DNA from 3 places in the Psychrobacillus sp. FSL K6-1415 genome. Region 1 is predicted to be linked to each of the others. Evidence: riboswitches for the same ligand, from Rfam matches in the RefSeq annotation. Region 1 holds a riboswitch; each other region holds the start of a gene.
The links. Region 1 has a riboswitch for S-adenosylmethionine ahead of MKY60_RS19055 (acyl-CoA dehydrogenase family protein). Riboswitches for the same ligand answer to the same signal wherever they lie in the genome.
Positions count from the first base shown of each region.

Region 2: another riboswitch for S-adenosylmethionine. It lies ahead of MKY60_RS02900 (methionine biosynthesis PLP-dependent protein); the one in region 1 lies ahead of MKY60_RS19055 (acyl-CoA dehydrogenase family protein).
Region 3: another riboswitch for S-adenosylmethionine. It lies ahead of MKY60_RS16890 (bifunctional homocysteine S-methyltransferase/methylenetetrahydrofolate reductase); the one in region 1 lies ahead of MKY60_RS19055 (acyl-CoA dehydrogenase family protein).

Region 1 is NZ_JBBOOQ010000001.1:3,882,092-3,887,639, forward strand. It holds gene MKY60_RS19045 (FAD-dependent oxidoreductase) at 1-367, opposite strand, end outside; gene MKY60_RS19050 (catalase) at 528-2,564, opposite strand; SAM riboswitch class I at 2,727-2,827, shown strand; gene MKY60_RS19055 (acyl-CoA dehydrogenase family protein) at 2,932-4,107, shown strand; gene MKY60_RS19060 (transporter substrate-binding domain-containing protein) at 4,119-4,970, shown strand; gene MKY60_RS19065 (amino acid ABC transporter permease) at 5,179-5,548, shown strand, end outside.
Region 2 is NZ_JBBOOQ010000001.1:592,400-597,947, reverse strand. It holds gene MKY60_RS02915 (DUF2798 domain-containing protein) at 1-290, opposite strand, end outside; gene MKY60_RS02910 (TetR/AcrR family transcriptional regulator) at 342-902, opposite strand; gene MKY60_RS02905 (hypothetical protein) at 1,121-1,324, shown strand; SAM riboswitch class I at 1,409-1,515, shown strand; gene MKY60_RS02900 (methionine biosynthesis PLP-dependent protein) at 1,598-2,722, shown strand; gene metC (cystathionine beta-lyase) at 2,715-3,908, shown strand; gene MKY60_RS02890 (hypothetical protein) at 4,116-4,421, shown strand; gene MKY60_RS02885 (acyl-CoA dehydrogenase family protein) at 4,525-5,548, opposite strand, start outside.
Region 3 is NZ_JBBOOQ010000001.1:3,483,965-3,489,512, forward strand. It holds gene metH (methionine synthase) at 1-2,208, opposite strand, end outside; gene MKY60_RS16890 (bifunctional homocysteine S-methyltransferase/methylenetetrahydrofolate reductase) at 2,189-4,048, opposite strand; SAM riboswitch class I at 4,120-4,228, opposite strand; gene MKY60_RS16895 (NERD domain-containing protein) at 4,575-5,522, opposite strand.

The DNA.
Region 1 (5,548 bases):
CATCCCATTTTGGGATAACTGGGGTCGCACCAGTTGCTATAAGTAAACGATCATAATTTAATATAAAATTTTCCCTAGTTTGTAAGATTTCCCCTGATACAGTTTTATTTATGTTATCCACCTTCGTCACTTCGTATCCTGTTTTTGCATCAATCCCATACTTACTTCGGAACATTTCTACACTTCGAGCTATTACATCTGTTGAAGAAGGAACATGCTTTCCGACTACATAGGGTAATCCACACTGCCCATAGGAATAGATATGCCCTTTTTCTAGCGTTGTAATCTGAGAGTCTGGATCGTTACGTACAATTTCCATAGCTGCACTCATCCCAGCTGCATCTCCACCGATTATTACATAATGCATGAAATTTCCCCCTCTGCTTTTGCTTCTACTCAGTATCTGTAAACCTCTGTCTATATTATACACAAAGAAAAATGGTCAAACGTTTTCTCACTAACACTATATAATTTATGTTCTATGTAAAATGGGCATGTCCTAATAGTTGGACATGCCCACTTGATATTTATACTGCTCTGTTCCAGAATCGATGCGCAGCAATAGCTTTTAGGAAACTGTCCACGAAACTTTTCCCAGATTCTTTGGAGAGTACACCAGCTTGACCAGTAAAGTGAAGATTGTCCACTAGTTGCTCACCACTAAATGTAGCGCCAATCGGTTTAAAATGTGCATAAGCTTCCTTGATGAAATACGTAGCCTCTTTTTCAAACATAGCTGTTTTACCATGTAAACTTGCTACATATACCGCATCAAATAATACCGAATCAGCTGTTAGGAAAGTATGGTCTACTGGCAGCAACGTCCCATCTGCTCCAACAACTGATCCATGATGATCACTCACTATTTCCGGCATTGTTCCGCCTGCTTTTAAATCTGCTAGAATTGAGGGTAAATCCTCTTCAAACCCTTCTCCAACTAAAACAGCTATTTTTCTAGTATGTGGCTTCATAAAAGTATTTAACTGACTAAGTGCCGGGGAAGATTTTGTAGTAGTTGTAGTACTCACACCTTGCACTACAAGTCCTAAATTTTCCGCTACCTTATTCGATAAATCCAAATCAACTTTCGCGAACATCTCTAGAACTTGTTGACGAACTGTCAATTCTTTACACTTACCAAGTTCGAAGCTAAATGCACTAATAATATGTTCTTTTTCTGGATTACTCATGCTATTCCAAAATAACTTAGCTTGCGAAAAATGGTCTTTAAAGCTCTCACTTCGTGCACGAACTTTTCGAGCATCTATCTTCTCCTGGTAATGCGAATACCCACCTTCAGCTTCACTAACAGGTATCGGAGTATTCCCAGCAAGAGAGTTTTTATGATAGTTCACTCTTCCCACATTAATCGATTGTCTTCCATATCCATCACGCTGGTTATTGTGGAATGGGCAAACAGGTCTGTTTATCGGTAGCTCATGAAAATTAGGACCACCAAGACGGATTAATTGTGTATCTGTATAAGAGAATAATCGTCCTTGAAGTAGTGGATCATTTGAGAAATCTATTCCTGGTACAACACTTCCTGGATGGAACGCAACTTGCTCAGTTTCAGCAAATACATTATCTACGTTACGATTTAATGTCATCTTCCCTAAAATTTTTACTGGTATCTCTTCCTCTGGCCATAGTTTAGTAGGATCCAAAATATCAAAATCAAATTTAAATTCGTCTTCCTCTGCGATAAGTTGGACTCCAAATTCATACTCAGGATAATCCCCATTATCTATCGCATCATATAGGTCACGACGATGGAAATCCGGATCTTTCCCATTTATCTTTTGTGCCTCATCCCATACAACTGAATGGGTACCAAGTAGTGGTTTCCAATGAAATTTTACAAAATGGGATTTACCTGCCTCGTTAATGAAACGAAATGTATTTACACCGAACCCTTCCATCATACGAAAGCTACGTGGTATAGCCCTATCTGACATTGTCCACATGATCATATGTGCCGTCTCCTCATTGTTAGCAACAAAATCCCAAAACGTATCATGAGCAGTCGCAGCCTGCGGAATTTCATTGTGTGGCTCTGGCTTTATAGCATGCACCAGGTCTGGAAATTTAATAGCATCTTGAATGAAAAAGACAGGAATGTTATTTGCTACTAAATCATAATTTCCTTCTTCCGTATAAAACTTAGTAGCGAATCCTCTAGCATCGCGAGCTAATTCACCAGATCCACGTGAACCTGCCACAGTAGAAAACCGTACAAACACTGGAGTCTTTGTACCAGGTGTTTGTAAAAACTTTGCCTTCGTAAATTCACTAGCTGATTCGTATAATTCGAATTCCCCATGAGCCGCATAACCTCTAGCATGTACTACTCTTTCTGGTATGCGCTCATGATCAAAATGCGTCATTTTTTCACGAAAATGGAAATCTTCTATCAAAGTAGGCCCTCGTTCTCCTGCTTTTAGAGAAAATTCATCCTCAGATATTTTTAGTCCTTGATTCGTAGTCAATGCTTGTCCTTGATCGTCCACACGGAATTTTTCTAATTGTTCATCTTTGCTATTTCCAGTTACTTTCTTATCCAAACAAACTCCTCCTCTACTTATATCTACACTATTGTTAATACCCTGAATGACAGTTCAAAAACCCCTAAAATAGAATCAAATACTTAATCCATAGTAAATTGATAAGAATTACTATTGACTTCTTGTAGATTAAGTAGTACGATTATTCCCACAACTCCATACTACTTATTAAGAGAAGCTGAGGGACTGGTCCGATGATGCTTCAGCAACCGCCACTTCTATGGTATGGTGCTACTTCCAGCAAGAAACTTGAGAGATAAGTGTACATAAAACTACTTACTCTTTTGATTTTCAAAAGGGTTTTTTATTTGCACTTAAAACCAACTTAACACATAGGAATAATTAAAATTAAAAGGAGACGACAACTGTGAATAACTTGTACATCAAAACGGAAAAACAGCAGTATTGGATTAATCAGTTATATGAGTTAGAAGAAAAATTTAAAAGCAAGTCCGCCGAAATTGATGAACAATCTATTTTTCCAAAAGAAAACGTGGATGATTTGATCAATATCGGATATGCAAGCCTTACACTACCTGAATCGTATGGTGGTAATGGATTTTCTGTATACGATATGGTTCTTTTACAAGAAACACTTGCTAGCTTTGATGCCAACACAGCCCTATCAGTAGGTTGGAGCTTAGGTGTTGTTGGTGAACTATTTGAAAACAAACTTTGGAAGAAAGAGAAACTCGATTTTTTTGCAGCAGAAGTATTAAATGGCGCACTCATAAATCGTTCTGTCAGTGAAGCTCAAACTGGAAGCCCAACGCGTGGGGGTAGGCCTGGAACTAAAGCCATAAGAAAAGGAGATTCTTGGATACTAAATGGACGTAAAATATTCACGACCGCATCCCCTGTTCTATCCTACTTTTTAACATCTGCATGGATTGAGGAAAAAGAAAAAGTTGGTTTCTTCCTTATTCCTCGCAATACAGCTGGCCTTTCCATTGAAGAAACCTGGGATGTTGTATCCATGCGAGGAACGAGTAGTAATGACTTAGTATTGAATAACGTAATCGTTCATGAGTCATATCTAGTAGAGCTCCCCGAGTTCGCTAGTGGTGGAAAGATTAATGGGTGGCTATTACATATACCAGCGACCTATCTCGGAATCGCACAGGCAGCAAGAGACTACGCAGTACAGTTTGCCAATACCCATTCACCAAATAGCTTGAACGGATCTATTGCACAGCTGCCAAACGTTCAACAGCTTATAGGAGAAATAGATTTAGAACTTACTAAAGCAAGATTAGTCATTTACGGAGTCGCTACCTCGTATGACAATGAGGCTACAAAAGAACTACTTTCCAACGAAGTAAGTGTGGCAAAGCATATAGTTACTAATTCAGCCATCACTATTGTTGATAAAGCAATGCGTTTAGTTGGCGCCAAAAGCTTACAGCGAACTAATCCACTACAACGTTACTATCGAGATGTCCGAGCGGGACTCCATAATCCTCCTATGGATGATATGACCATTAAGAAACTAGCACTTTCAGCGTTAGAAGAAGTAAAAAATAAAAACTTAGTAAAAGGATGAGGAGAATGAACATGAAAAAGTATTTCAAATTAGTAGCGGTTGGTTTAGTATCCATAACTTTTTTAGCGGCTTGTAGTTCCGGGGAGGCTTCTACTTCGTCAGAAGGTGGTGATGTTCGCAAAGTAAAAGTAGCATATGACATGGCTTCTAAACCTATTTCTTGGTTGGATGACAATGGAAATGCCACTGGATATGATGTAGAAATTATGAAACTAGTAGATGAACTACTACCTGAATATGAATTTGAATATGTGGGGACTACAAGTGATGATCTATTAATCGGAGTAGAGCAAGGCAAGTTTCAGGTTGGTGTGAAAAATGCTTTTTGGACAGAGGAACGCACAGAAAAGTTTATTTTCCCCAAAGAATTCCTTGGTTTAAGTAGTGCAGGTCTCGTATTGAAAAAAGAAAATGAGCATATTAAATCGTTAGAGGATTTTGCAACTGCTGAATATTCTTTAGCACCGATTGCCGCAAATAATGCGCAGTATACTGTAATTGATGAATACAACAAAGCAAATCCTAATAACCCTGTAAAACTAGATGCAGGTGATGCATTTACCGTGGATGTAATCCAATGGGTCAATGAGGGGCGTGTTGACGGCGGAGTAATAATTGAAGGGCCATTCCAAAAACAGGTTTTAGATGAAACTGGACCTTACTATAATCTAAAAGATGAAGTTGTTTACAATGAATTTGCAGTTATCAAGACATGGCCATTATTCAACAAAAAAGAGCAAGAATTTGCAGATGCTTACGATAAAGCTATTAAGCAATTACAAGAAGAAAAGAAAACAAATGAATTCAGTACAGAGTTCTACGGTCGAGACCTTTTTGAAGTGTTAGACCAAGTTGAAAGATAATTGTTAGATTCCTATAACGTAAAACAACAATGAGTAGGGTTTTCTTCACCCCACCTTATTTTAGGAGTTTTACGGGCAGTTGTTCCACCTATAAGTAGTTACTATAGAATAAAGCCTTGGATTGGAAGTGTCACTGCCCGTTTATTCGGGATAGAGGCTGCCTGGCGCAGGATGCACAGGTAGCCTTTAAAATATCATAGGGGGAATAATGCACAATATGGAAAAATACTTTGATGTATCGTACATATGGAACTCACTTCCGATATTGCTTCCATTTTTAAAAGTAACTTTTGTCGTTGCTGGATTATCCATTATTTTCGGTACTTTTTTTGGTTTGATTCTCGCTATGATGAAGCTTGGAAAGAGTAAAATTGCTCAAAAACTAGCAAACTTCTATATAACGATTTTAAGATGTACACCATCTATTGTACTACTGTTTTTAGTGTATTACGGTGTACCTGCTTTAGCCGACAACTTCGGTTTATATTTACATGATTTAAATACAGCAGTATTTGTCGTCATTACCTTCACCTTACAATTCGCAGCTATCATGGCAGAGGTTATTAGATCAGCCTATG
Region 2 (5,548 bases), 3.3 Mb from region 1:
GTAAAAAGAATTCGGAATAAAATTTTGGAGTTGAAGCTATCCGTAGGCTTAGTGAATTTTTTAACTAAAGCTTCTGCAATACGTCCAAAAATAGTTGGTTCAATGATCATAACAATAACCCAAATAATCGGTAGCGCTTTTAAGATGGTTAAAGCAACTTCTCCGTTAAATTCTCCAAAAGAGAGAATGATATTTAAGGAGGTCATGAATATAACCGTAAGTGTTGAGATAATTGTGCCGAATAATAGGCCTTCCTTTGCATTTCTTGGTAGTCTGTTTTCTTGATGCATTTTTTTCTTCCTCTCAAAGTTTAGTAAAGACCTTCGCTTTAAATTCCATTTTTATAGCTTCTCCAACAAGTTCGGTAATAGTTCTGCAATTGTTTTTAAAGGATTCGTAGATTGTTTCGTTAAACAAAGCATCATGGCCCCTTCAATCGAAGCAGTCAACAATAACGATACAGAGGCAGCTGTTTCATCCGAAAAGCCATCGGATAATAGCTTAGCACAGTAGATGCGTTCAATATTTTCATATAACTCACTGCACGCTTTGCGAACTGGTTCACTCATTGTTGCCATTTCACTAACAATACTGCTAAATGTATAGCCAGTAATAGTACCTCTTTTTTCAAAGCTATTTATTAAAGTATCAATCGTTGAAATTATGGCGTCCTTAGTTGTAAGATGCTTACTAAAAATAGCTTCAATATCTGTGGTTATGTCTTCTTTTAGAGCGTGTAAACAAGTTATCAAGAGTTCTTCTTTGCCATCTGGAAAGTGATGGTAAAGAGCACCCTTTGAAACATTACTAGCTTTTAAAATTTCATTGAGTCCTACAGTTTTGTAACCTTTTTCCTGAAAAAGAATTGTAGCAGTTTCAATCAAGAGTGATTTAGTATCCATAGCTATTTTTCCTCCTAACATACCAACGGGTCTGTTTGTAATTATAACAAATTTTAAGCTACATTCTAATATTTTGTTTATTTAATAAAAGACCAGCATAATGGCCTATCTCTGCAATGAATCTGCAGATTGTTTATGCCCCTCCTCTATACCCTTCATATAATATGTAAAGGGACTTTTCTTCTTGGAGTTCCTACATTATAGGATGGGAGGTGTGGATGTTGGATTCTTCTACAGGATTATGGGTTGGTTTGTTAGGTATAGTCTTAGGGGTACTTGGTTTCTTTTATGCTCCCCTTTGGCTAGGTGCAGGTGCAGTTCTATTAGGGCTCGTAGCTTTAGCTTATTCTCACAAGTTAGTTGTGGGATGGATATCTTTAATACTCGGAGTAATTGTTTTAATACTGACATTTATGTCATAACTTGAAACAAAAAAACGTATTGTATTAATAGCCACTAAGTGTTAAGATTATTTAAATTTAAAATTTTGATAATTTCATATTTTTTTCTTATCCAGAGAGACGGAGGGATTGGCCCTTAGATGTCTCAGCAACCAGCCACGCTTAGGTATGGTGCTAATTCCAATAGACGTATGACGTCTTGAAGATAAGAAGACAAACTTCGATATTTACTTGAGGGTTCTCTTCTTATTAGAGAATCCTCTTTTTTATTTTAATTGTAAAGGATGAATACTTATGACAAAAAACAGTATTGATACACAGTTAGTTCAATTGGGAAATCATAGTGATGAAAAAACCGGGGCGGTAAATCCCCCTATTTATCTCTCCACAGCTTACAAACACAATGGGATTGGGCAGTCTACAGGATACGACTACACACGAACTAAGAACCCGACACGAGCTATTTTAGAGGAAGGAATTGCAAAATTAGAAGGTGGAGATGCTGGCTTTGCCTGTAGTTCTGGTATGGCTGCAATACAATTGGTTTTATCCCTTTTTCGGTCAGGAGATGAGTTAATTGCTCCTGATGATTTGTATGGTGGTACATACCGATTATTCAACCAGTACGCAGATTCATATAATATCCGTACTACTTATACAAAATTTGAATCAGCTGAAGAAGTAAAAGCATTAATAACAGAAAATACAAAAGCCTTATTTATCGAAACACCCACTAACCCTTTAATGCAGGAAATCGACATACAGCTATTTGCGGATATAGCAGAAGAGCATAATCTATTGTTAATCGTAGACAATACATTCTTAACCCCTTATTTACAGCGACCTATTGAATTGGGTGCCCATATTGTCATCCATAGTGGCACAAAATATATTGGGGGACATAACGATGTACTTGCAGGATTGGTGGTAACAAAAGGTACTGATCTAAGTGAACAACTGCAAGTCAACCATAATGCTGCAGGCGCTGTCCTTTCTCCTTTCGATTCTTGGTTGTTAATAAGAGGATTAAAAACACTTCATCTACGTATGAAGCAGCATGATTTAAATGCAAAAAGAATTACTGAATTTTTAAAGCAGGAATCTGCTGTTAAGGATGTGTTATATCCAGGAGTTGGCGGAATGTTATCCTTCCGTTTACAAAAAAGCGAATGGGTGGCTCCTTTCCTAAAGAATTTGAGACTGATTGTATTTGCTGAAAGTCTTGGTGGTGTAGAGAGCTTTATCACGTATCCTGCTACACAAACACATGCCGATATACCTGAAGAGGAACGGAATGCACGAGGAGTTGATAATAGTCTCCTTCGTTTTTCGGTTGGGATTGAAGAAGTAGAAGATTTAATCGCAGATTTAAAACAAGTATTAAATACATTAGAAAGCGAGGTCATAATTAATGAGTGATTACAAAGAGTCGTTGGAGACTAGTATAATTGTTGCCTCTACACGCGGAGATTCGGAGATAAAAACTGGATCTGTAAATGTTCCTATCTATTTATCCTCCACTTTCCATCAAGAAAGCTTTGATGATTTTGGACCTTATGACTATAGTCGATCGGGAAATCCTACAAGAGACGCACTCGAAAAAACGATTGCTGAATTAGAGGGGGGGACTAGAGGATTGGCATTTGCATCAGGAATTGCGGCAATTTCTTCTGCATTTATGCTTTTGTCTTCAGGCGATCATATCGTTATTACAGAAGACGTATACGGTGGAACCTTTCGTTTTGTTACAGAAGTATTGCCTCGTTTTGGTATTGAGCACAGTTTTGCAGATTTTACGAATGTGGAAGCAATTGCAAGTGCAATGCAATCAAATACAAAACTGATTTACATCGAGACCCCTTCGAATCCATGCTTAGGTATTACTGATATTACCGCTGTCGTGGAGCTTGCAAAATCCAATGCTTGTTTAACCTTCTTAGACAATACATTTATGACACCGTTATATCAGCGTCCATTAGATTTAGGAATTGATATCGTCTTACATAGTGCAACAAAATTTTTATCTGGGCATAGCGATATTATTGCAGGACTTGCGGTTATAAAAGACGAGGAGTTAGGTAAGCGTTTAGCATTTATCCAAAACTCATTTGGTGCTATTTTAGGTGCGCAAGATTCATTTTCTCTCATTCAAGGTATCAAAACATTAAATGTCCGTTTTGAAAAATCCGCTCAGTCTGCCCAAAAAATTGCAAACTATCTAAATCGGCATGATTTGGTGGAGAATGTCTTTTTCCCTGGACTTTCCACTCATCCAGGATACGAAACGCATAACAAGCAATCGAGTAGTGCTGGTGCTGTCCTTTCCTTCTGTTTACCGAATAAATCCACCGCTAAGGCATTTGTTGAAAACGTTAAAATTCCTGTATTTGCGGTAAGTTTAGGCGGAGTAGAATCCATTCTCTCCCATCCAGCTCAAATGTCTCACGCCGCGATGCCCAAGTCGGAACGAGATAAACGCGGAATAACAGATGGATTACTACGTTTTTCAGTCGGATTAGAGAATGTTAATGATTTAATAGCTGATTTTGAACAAGCGCTAGAAATTGCTTCAAAACAATATGAGAAAGTAGGAATACACATTTAAACATTGGCATATGGAATATTTTAATCTTATAAAGTATAGATCAATGAACTCACTAAATTAAGACAATTATAGCTATTATCTTGCTTTACTTGTACCTCCCTAAACAAAAGAATATTAAACCTACTTAGATATACCCTTCATGTTTTAGACATTCTGTGCTGGGTAAATAGATTGTAGAGGTTATATAATATGAAGGAGGTATTTAAAATGGGAAATCAACAGTACGAACATGCAACAGATGAGGTAGTAGAAGAAAGTGGAGCCTATACATGTGAGGCCGGAATTACTAAAAGATTAAATAAGGGCGATAAATTCCCTTCTTGTCCAGAATCGGAAGTAGCAACTTATTGGAAACACGCAGAAGGACATCATCACAATTCTGGTGAACCAGTAACTGAATCTGGCACATATATAGATGAGGATGGCGATGAAATGGAATTAGAAGAAGGAGCTACATTCCCTAATTGTCCAAAAGCAGGAACACCTACACAATGGAGACATGCCGGGAACTAAGCACACATACTTGAGATGAATCTAATAAAGCGTGACACATTGAAATAATCATCCAATGTGTCACGCTTTATTTTTGATGTAATCTACTTTTGTCAAACAAACCTTATAAACCTAGGTTCTTAGAAATAATCACTTTCATTATTTCATTTGTCCCGGCGTAAATAGAAGCTACTGGAATGTCCCGATATCTTCTTGCAATCTTATACTCTTCCATATAACCATATCCACCATGCAATTGCATGCATTCAATCGAAATTTCTCTTGCAGTTTCGGTAAGCCAATATTTGGCCATCGATACTTTAGTAACTACTTCTTCACCTGCAATATGCTCCTCAATTAATGACTCCAAAAATGATTTTCCAAGCTCAATTTTTGTTGCCATTTCGGCTATTTTAAATTGGGTATTTTGAAAGGATGATATGGGCCTTCCAAAAGCTTTACGAGACTTTATATACTCCATTGTCATTTCTAGCATATCCTCTGAAGCAATTTGGGCGGAAATTGCTACTACTAATCTTTCTTGTTGTAGTTTCTCCATTAAATAACTGAAGCCTTTTCCCTCTTCTCCGATTAAATTAGAAATAGGAATACGACAATCCTCGAAGTATAGCTCTGCAGTGTCCTGAGCATGTAATCCTACCTTTTCTAACTTACGGCCTCTGTTAAATCCTGAAGTCCCCTCTTCCACAATAACTAAACTAATACCTTGGTGTCTTGGTTCTGCTGTAGGATTAGTTTTCACTACTACTAAAAACAAGTTACCATTAACTCCATTAGTTATAAATGTCTTTTGCCCATTTAAAACGTAAACATCTCCATCGCGAATTGCTGTTGTTTGTATATTAGCCAAATCTGAACCTGCTCCCGGCTCTGTCATAGCAATTCCAGTGATATAATCTGAAGTTATACACCCTGGCAGCCATCGTTGCTTTTGCTCTTGCGTGCCAAAAGACTCTATATAAGGAACGACGATATCATTATGCAATCCAACACCTACAAGACTTGAACCGATTCTTTCTAATTCCTCTGAAATAATTACACCAAAACTAAAATCTAAACCGAGACCACCATATTCTTCCTCGACCTGTGGACATAAATACCCCATCTCGGCTAGTTTCCGCCAAAAA
Region 3 (5,548 bases), 400 kb from region 1:
TATGATGTCTACTAAGTTTTTTCCGATATCATGCACATCGCCCTTAACAGTAGCTAGAACGATTTTACCTTTACCAGAGTCATCCTCTTTTTTCTCCATGAACTGCTCCAAATAAGCAACAGATGCCTTCATTACACCTGCACTTTGAAGAACCTCTGCAACTATTAACTGATTGCCATTAAACAGTCGCCCTACTTCAGCCATCCCCTTCATCAAAGGGCCATTAATGACATCTAGCGGAGCATCATACATTTGAAGTGCAGCTTCTAAATCAGGGATAAGTCCCTCTTTTGTCCCCTCAATAACATAATAAGCAAGACGTTCTGGTACTGTTTTTGGTATATCATCCTCGGTTTTTTCTTTCTTTTTATCGCGGTAAAAATCGGTAAAATCAGCAAGTGTCTGATCAGTCGTTGTAAATAATAGCTCATTTGCCATGTCGATTTCCAGTTTAGGAATAGACGCATATCTTTCAAGCTTTTCAGTATTTACAATCGCGTAGTCCAGTCCAGCTTGCGTACAGTGGTATAAATAGACAGCATTCAGCACTTCACGACCAACTGGTGGAAGACCAAATGATACATTACTAACTCCTAAAATAGTCAATGCTCGTGGTAGCTTCTCTTTTATTAGACGGATACCTTCAATTGTCTCAACTGCTGATCCTATATATTGTTGGTCTCCTGTTCCGACTGGGAATACAAGAGGATCAAAAATTATATCTTCTGGTGCAAGTCCCCATTTATTTACTAGTAAATCATAGGAACGTTCTGCGATTTCTAACTTCCTCTCCCTTGTCACCGCCATTCCTACTTCATCAATTGTTCCAACTACTACTGCCGCACCGTACTTTTTCACTAGAGGCATTACTGCTTCAAATCGCTCTTCCCCGTCCTCTAAGTTAATGGAATTGATGATTGCTTTTCCTTGGGAATATTTAAGTGCTACTTCTATTACTTTTTCATCTGTCGAATCAATAACAAGTGGTACTTTAACTTTTTTCACGACCTCTTTCATGAAGTTAGTCATATCCTCTAGTTCATCGCGGTCGGGATTTGCGAGGCAAATATCAATAACATGAGCTCCACCTTTAACCTGTGCTCGCGCAATTTCAGATGCTTCTTCAAACTTTTCATCCACGATTAAACGTTTAAACTTCCGAGAACCTATTACATTCGTACGCTCCCCTATGAATAAAGGACGCATTGACTCATCATATTGAAGAGGCTCAATTCCAGAAACAACATGCCCTTGTCGACCCAACTCTACCGGTTTACGTGGAGCAAGATCTTGTACTGCTTCTCGGACTGCTCGAATATGAGCAGGGGTCGTTCCACAGCATCCACCCACAACATTTAACCATCCCTTTTCAGCAAAGCCTCTTAGCTTTTTAGAGAGTGATTCTGGAGATTCATGGTAATGCCCTTCTTCATCTGGTAAGCCGGCATTTGGATAACAGCTCACATATCCATCCGACAACTCAGATAACGAGCGGATATGATCTGTCATAAATTCTGGTCCTGTCGCACAATTTAAGCCTACCGAAAGTGGTTTAATATGCTCGATTGAAATATAGAACGCTTCGATACTTTGCCCTGCAAGTGTCGTTCCCATTGGCTCTATGGTTCCTGAAATCATAATAGGTAGCTCTTTATTCAATTCCTTAAACGCCTGTTTGATACCGATTGTTGCAGCCTTCACATTCAGCATATCTTGACTAGTTTCCAGTAAGATAACATCTACTCCACCTTCTACTAAAGCCTTTGCTTGCACATAAAAGTCGTTCGTAAGTTCATCGAATGTGATACCACCTGTGACTGATAATGTTTTTGTCGTCGGTCCAATTGCCCCCGCTACAAATCTCGGCCAATCCGAAGTAGAAAATTCCTCTGCACATATTTTAGCTAGCTGAGCTGCACGAAAGTTAATATCATATGCCTGATTACCGAGATCATATTCATTTAACACTACAGGAGTTCCACCAAATGTATTCGTACAAATAATATCAGCACCAGCAGCTAAATATTCACGATGGACGTGTTCAATAACATCCGGTTTTACTATATTTAAATACTCATTACAACCGTCGTATTCATCCCCTCCGAAATCTTCGGGATTAAGATCCGCATTTTGAATCATCGTTCCCATTGCACCGTCAATAATTAGTATTCTTTCTTGGAGTTGTTGCTCAATTAGATGTTTGGACATAGCTGAACCCTCTCTCTTTCTTTCGATCAATCTCTTGAATATAATGAATTAATTCAAGAGACATATCGTATCGGAAAAATGGCGTAATTATATAAATACCGTTGAATAGCTTCGCTGCTGTATCTATTAATTCCTTTGAAATTTGGATACCTTCTGCAGTAGCTAGCTCTCTATCATCTCCACATAAACGCATACGCTCCAGTACCTCTTCGGACAATTTTATACCTGGTACTTCGTTGTGAAGGAATTCTGAATTACGACTATTAGTCAGTGGCATAATTCCAATGAAAATAGGGGTTGATAAATGCTTAGTCGCTTCATAAATTTCATGAATTTTATCTTTCGAGTAGACAGGTTGTGTGATGAAATAATCTGCTCCACATTCTATTTTCTTCTCTAGTCGCTTCACTGCACGGTCCAGAACACGAACGTTCGGATTAAAAGCAGCAGCTACGGAGAAATTAGCTTTTTTTCGTAGTGACTTTCCTGAGAAAGAAATACCTTCGTTTAATTGTTTGATTAGTTGTATCAATTCTAGGCTTGATACATCATAAACACTTGTCGCCCCAGGGAAATCACCAATTTTCGTCGGGTCTCCAGTTACAGCAAGAATATCATGGATTCCAAGCGCATCCAGCCCCATTAAATGAGATTGAAGACCGATTAAATTACGATCACGGCATGTAATATGAGCAAGCGGTCTAATATTTTTTTGGTGTTTTAACATCGAGCCCATTGCCATATTACTAATACGTGGGGAGGCTAATGAGTTATCCGCCATTGTCACTGCATCAATTCCAGCAGCATATAGCTTTTCTGAACCTTCCATGAATGTAGTCGTGTCAAGATGACGAGGAGTGTCTAGCTCAACAATAATCGTCCTTTCTGTTTTTGCTTTTTCATGGAGAGCCAGTGTGTTAGTCGGCTTGGCGTCTTGAATAATAATCGGCTTTCTGTTTTCAACAACCTTACTCGTAATCGGCGCTAAATGACCAATATGTTTTTTTACTGCTTCGATATGCTTTGGTGTCGTCCCGCAGCAACCTCCTATTAGTCGTACTCCAGCATCCCTAAGATATAACGCCGCTTTTCCAAAATATTCAGCATCGGACTCATAGACAATTCGCCCTTCATCTATATCCAGTAAACTAGCATTTGGATAAGCAGAGAGAAAAGCCTTATTCGGAAGTTTTACTCCTTCAAATGCTTGAATTGTATGATGGGGACCTAGTCGACAGTTGACTCCAACTATGTTCGCTCCAATTGCTTCAAGCTGAAGCAGAGCATCATTAAGTGGTAAGCCATTTTGCAAAATACCAGGCTCATGCATGGATACTTGGGCTATAATTGGTATATCAGTTAAGGTACGAAGATGAGTCACAGTAGTCTTTAATTCTTCTAAGTCATAATAGGTTTCGAGTAATAAACCATCTGGATCTCCCGCTAACAGCTGGATGGCTTGCTGATCGAGTGAATGGATAATCTCACCGAGCGTGGCATCACTTTTCCGAATTCCTCTAATGCCCCCAATCGTACCTATGACAAATTGGTTTCCGGGTGCAGCAGCTCTTTTAGCAATTTGGATAGCCGCTTCATTTATTTCTTTCACTTGGTTTTCTAGCCCGTAACGCGCCAATTTAATGGCATTCGCTCCATACGTATTCGTTTGAATAATATCTGCTCCGGCCTCAATATAATCCTGATGTATCTTCTCAATGATTTCCGGCTTTTGAATGTTTAATTCTTCATTGCAATAGTCAATTCCGTACGAATAAAGTAGCGTACCCATTGCCCCATCCGCTGTCAGTATGGACGACTGTAACTTCTCTAATAAACCCATTTGTATCCATCCTCTCCATATAAAAAAGCCTTCCATGAAAAGAAGGCTTTACGAGTATGCAAGATACCACCTTCTCATCTTTCAGACTTTGTTAAGTCTGCTGGATTTAGCACCTGACCAATTAATTGGCTGGTTGCTGAAGCTTCGTAGGGCCAGTCCCTCGGCTTCTCTTGATAAGAATTTCATTATTCAATTTTTTAATTAAACATATCGTACCTTTATTCCATTAAAGCGTCAAGATGTGTTTTGAATTTTCTATACACTTCTCTTAGTGTTTATTTATCCTATTTAAGTGATTTTCTTCTTCATTCTAGTGATTCTTCGCTACATTCTAGCGATTCTCCGTTGCATTCTAGCGATTCTCCGCTACATTCTAGCGATTCTCCGCTTCATTCTAGCGATTCTTCACTACATTCTAGCGATTCTTCACTACATTCTAGCGATTCTTCGCTACATTCTAGCGATTCTTCGCTACATTCTAGCGATTCACTCTTTTTCTATCTTTTTCAGTATATGCACAGGTGCTTTACCATATCCATTTATACTTAGTGTTTCTGGATGTTCCTATCTTGGTTAAATTCATTGATTGCAAGATTCTGTGCGCGATATATTTTGATTCTAAATGAAGAAAGTCTCTACATTGTTTATTAGTTATAGTATCACTAATCAGCATAAACCAATCCCTTATGGCCTTTTCATGTCCGAGCTTATCAAAATAGCCACAACGAGGACAAGTCCAGCCATTTTTTCTTTTTTCCATTCCATGAAAATCACAGCTTTCACACTGGACACCGCTTCTTAAATCTTTAGGATTAATACCCCAGCGTCCGCACATTGGAAAGGGAATATAAGTTTGTTGACCTACTTTTATTTGATTTTCAAATTTTTTCATTTTTTCAGAATCAAAATATACATTTTCGCGGGGAAGATTACGTAAATATACTGGGATGGTTTGGGGAAGAATAGCACTAAGTTTTTTCGGTGGTTCAATTACTCTCACTTTTGGATTGCTAAGAACAATCACACCGTATATTGGGATTGTCAGCCCATGATTTCCCAGCCATTCTTGTAGCAAATGAATATTTCGCGATAACTGGATTTCTGGGCTTTCAAAAACATCGATTTTACCATCGAGTGTTTCGCGCTCTAACTGCGCAGGGTTTTGTTTGAAAAATAACTTTCCACTTATATTTTTACTTTCGAGAATTACTAAGAAATAGGGAGTAAGAAAGATAGCATCTATTTGGAACTTACCGTTTGAATCTAATCCGATATTTTCAACGAAAAAGTATTCAAAAGGAAATGTATATTTCGCAAAAACTTCACTTATTCTACGTTCACCTTGCAGTCCAGCTTTTGCTGCCTTTTCTTTAGCTAAGATTATCTCCTTTTGAGGATGTGTATCATTCAATCTTTTTGCTAACATTTGTAAACCAATTAAATTATATTCGCAAGAATCCATTACTTTAAGCATACTTCACCTCCAATTGAATCGTAGCA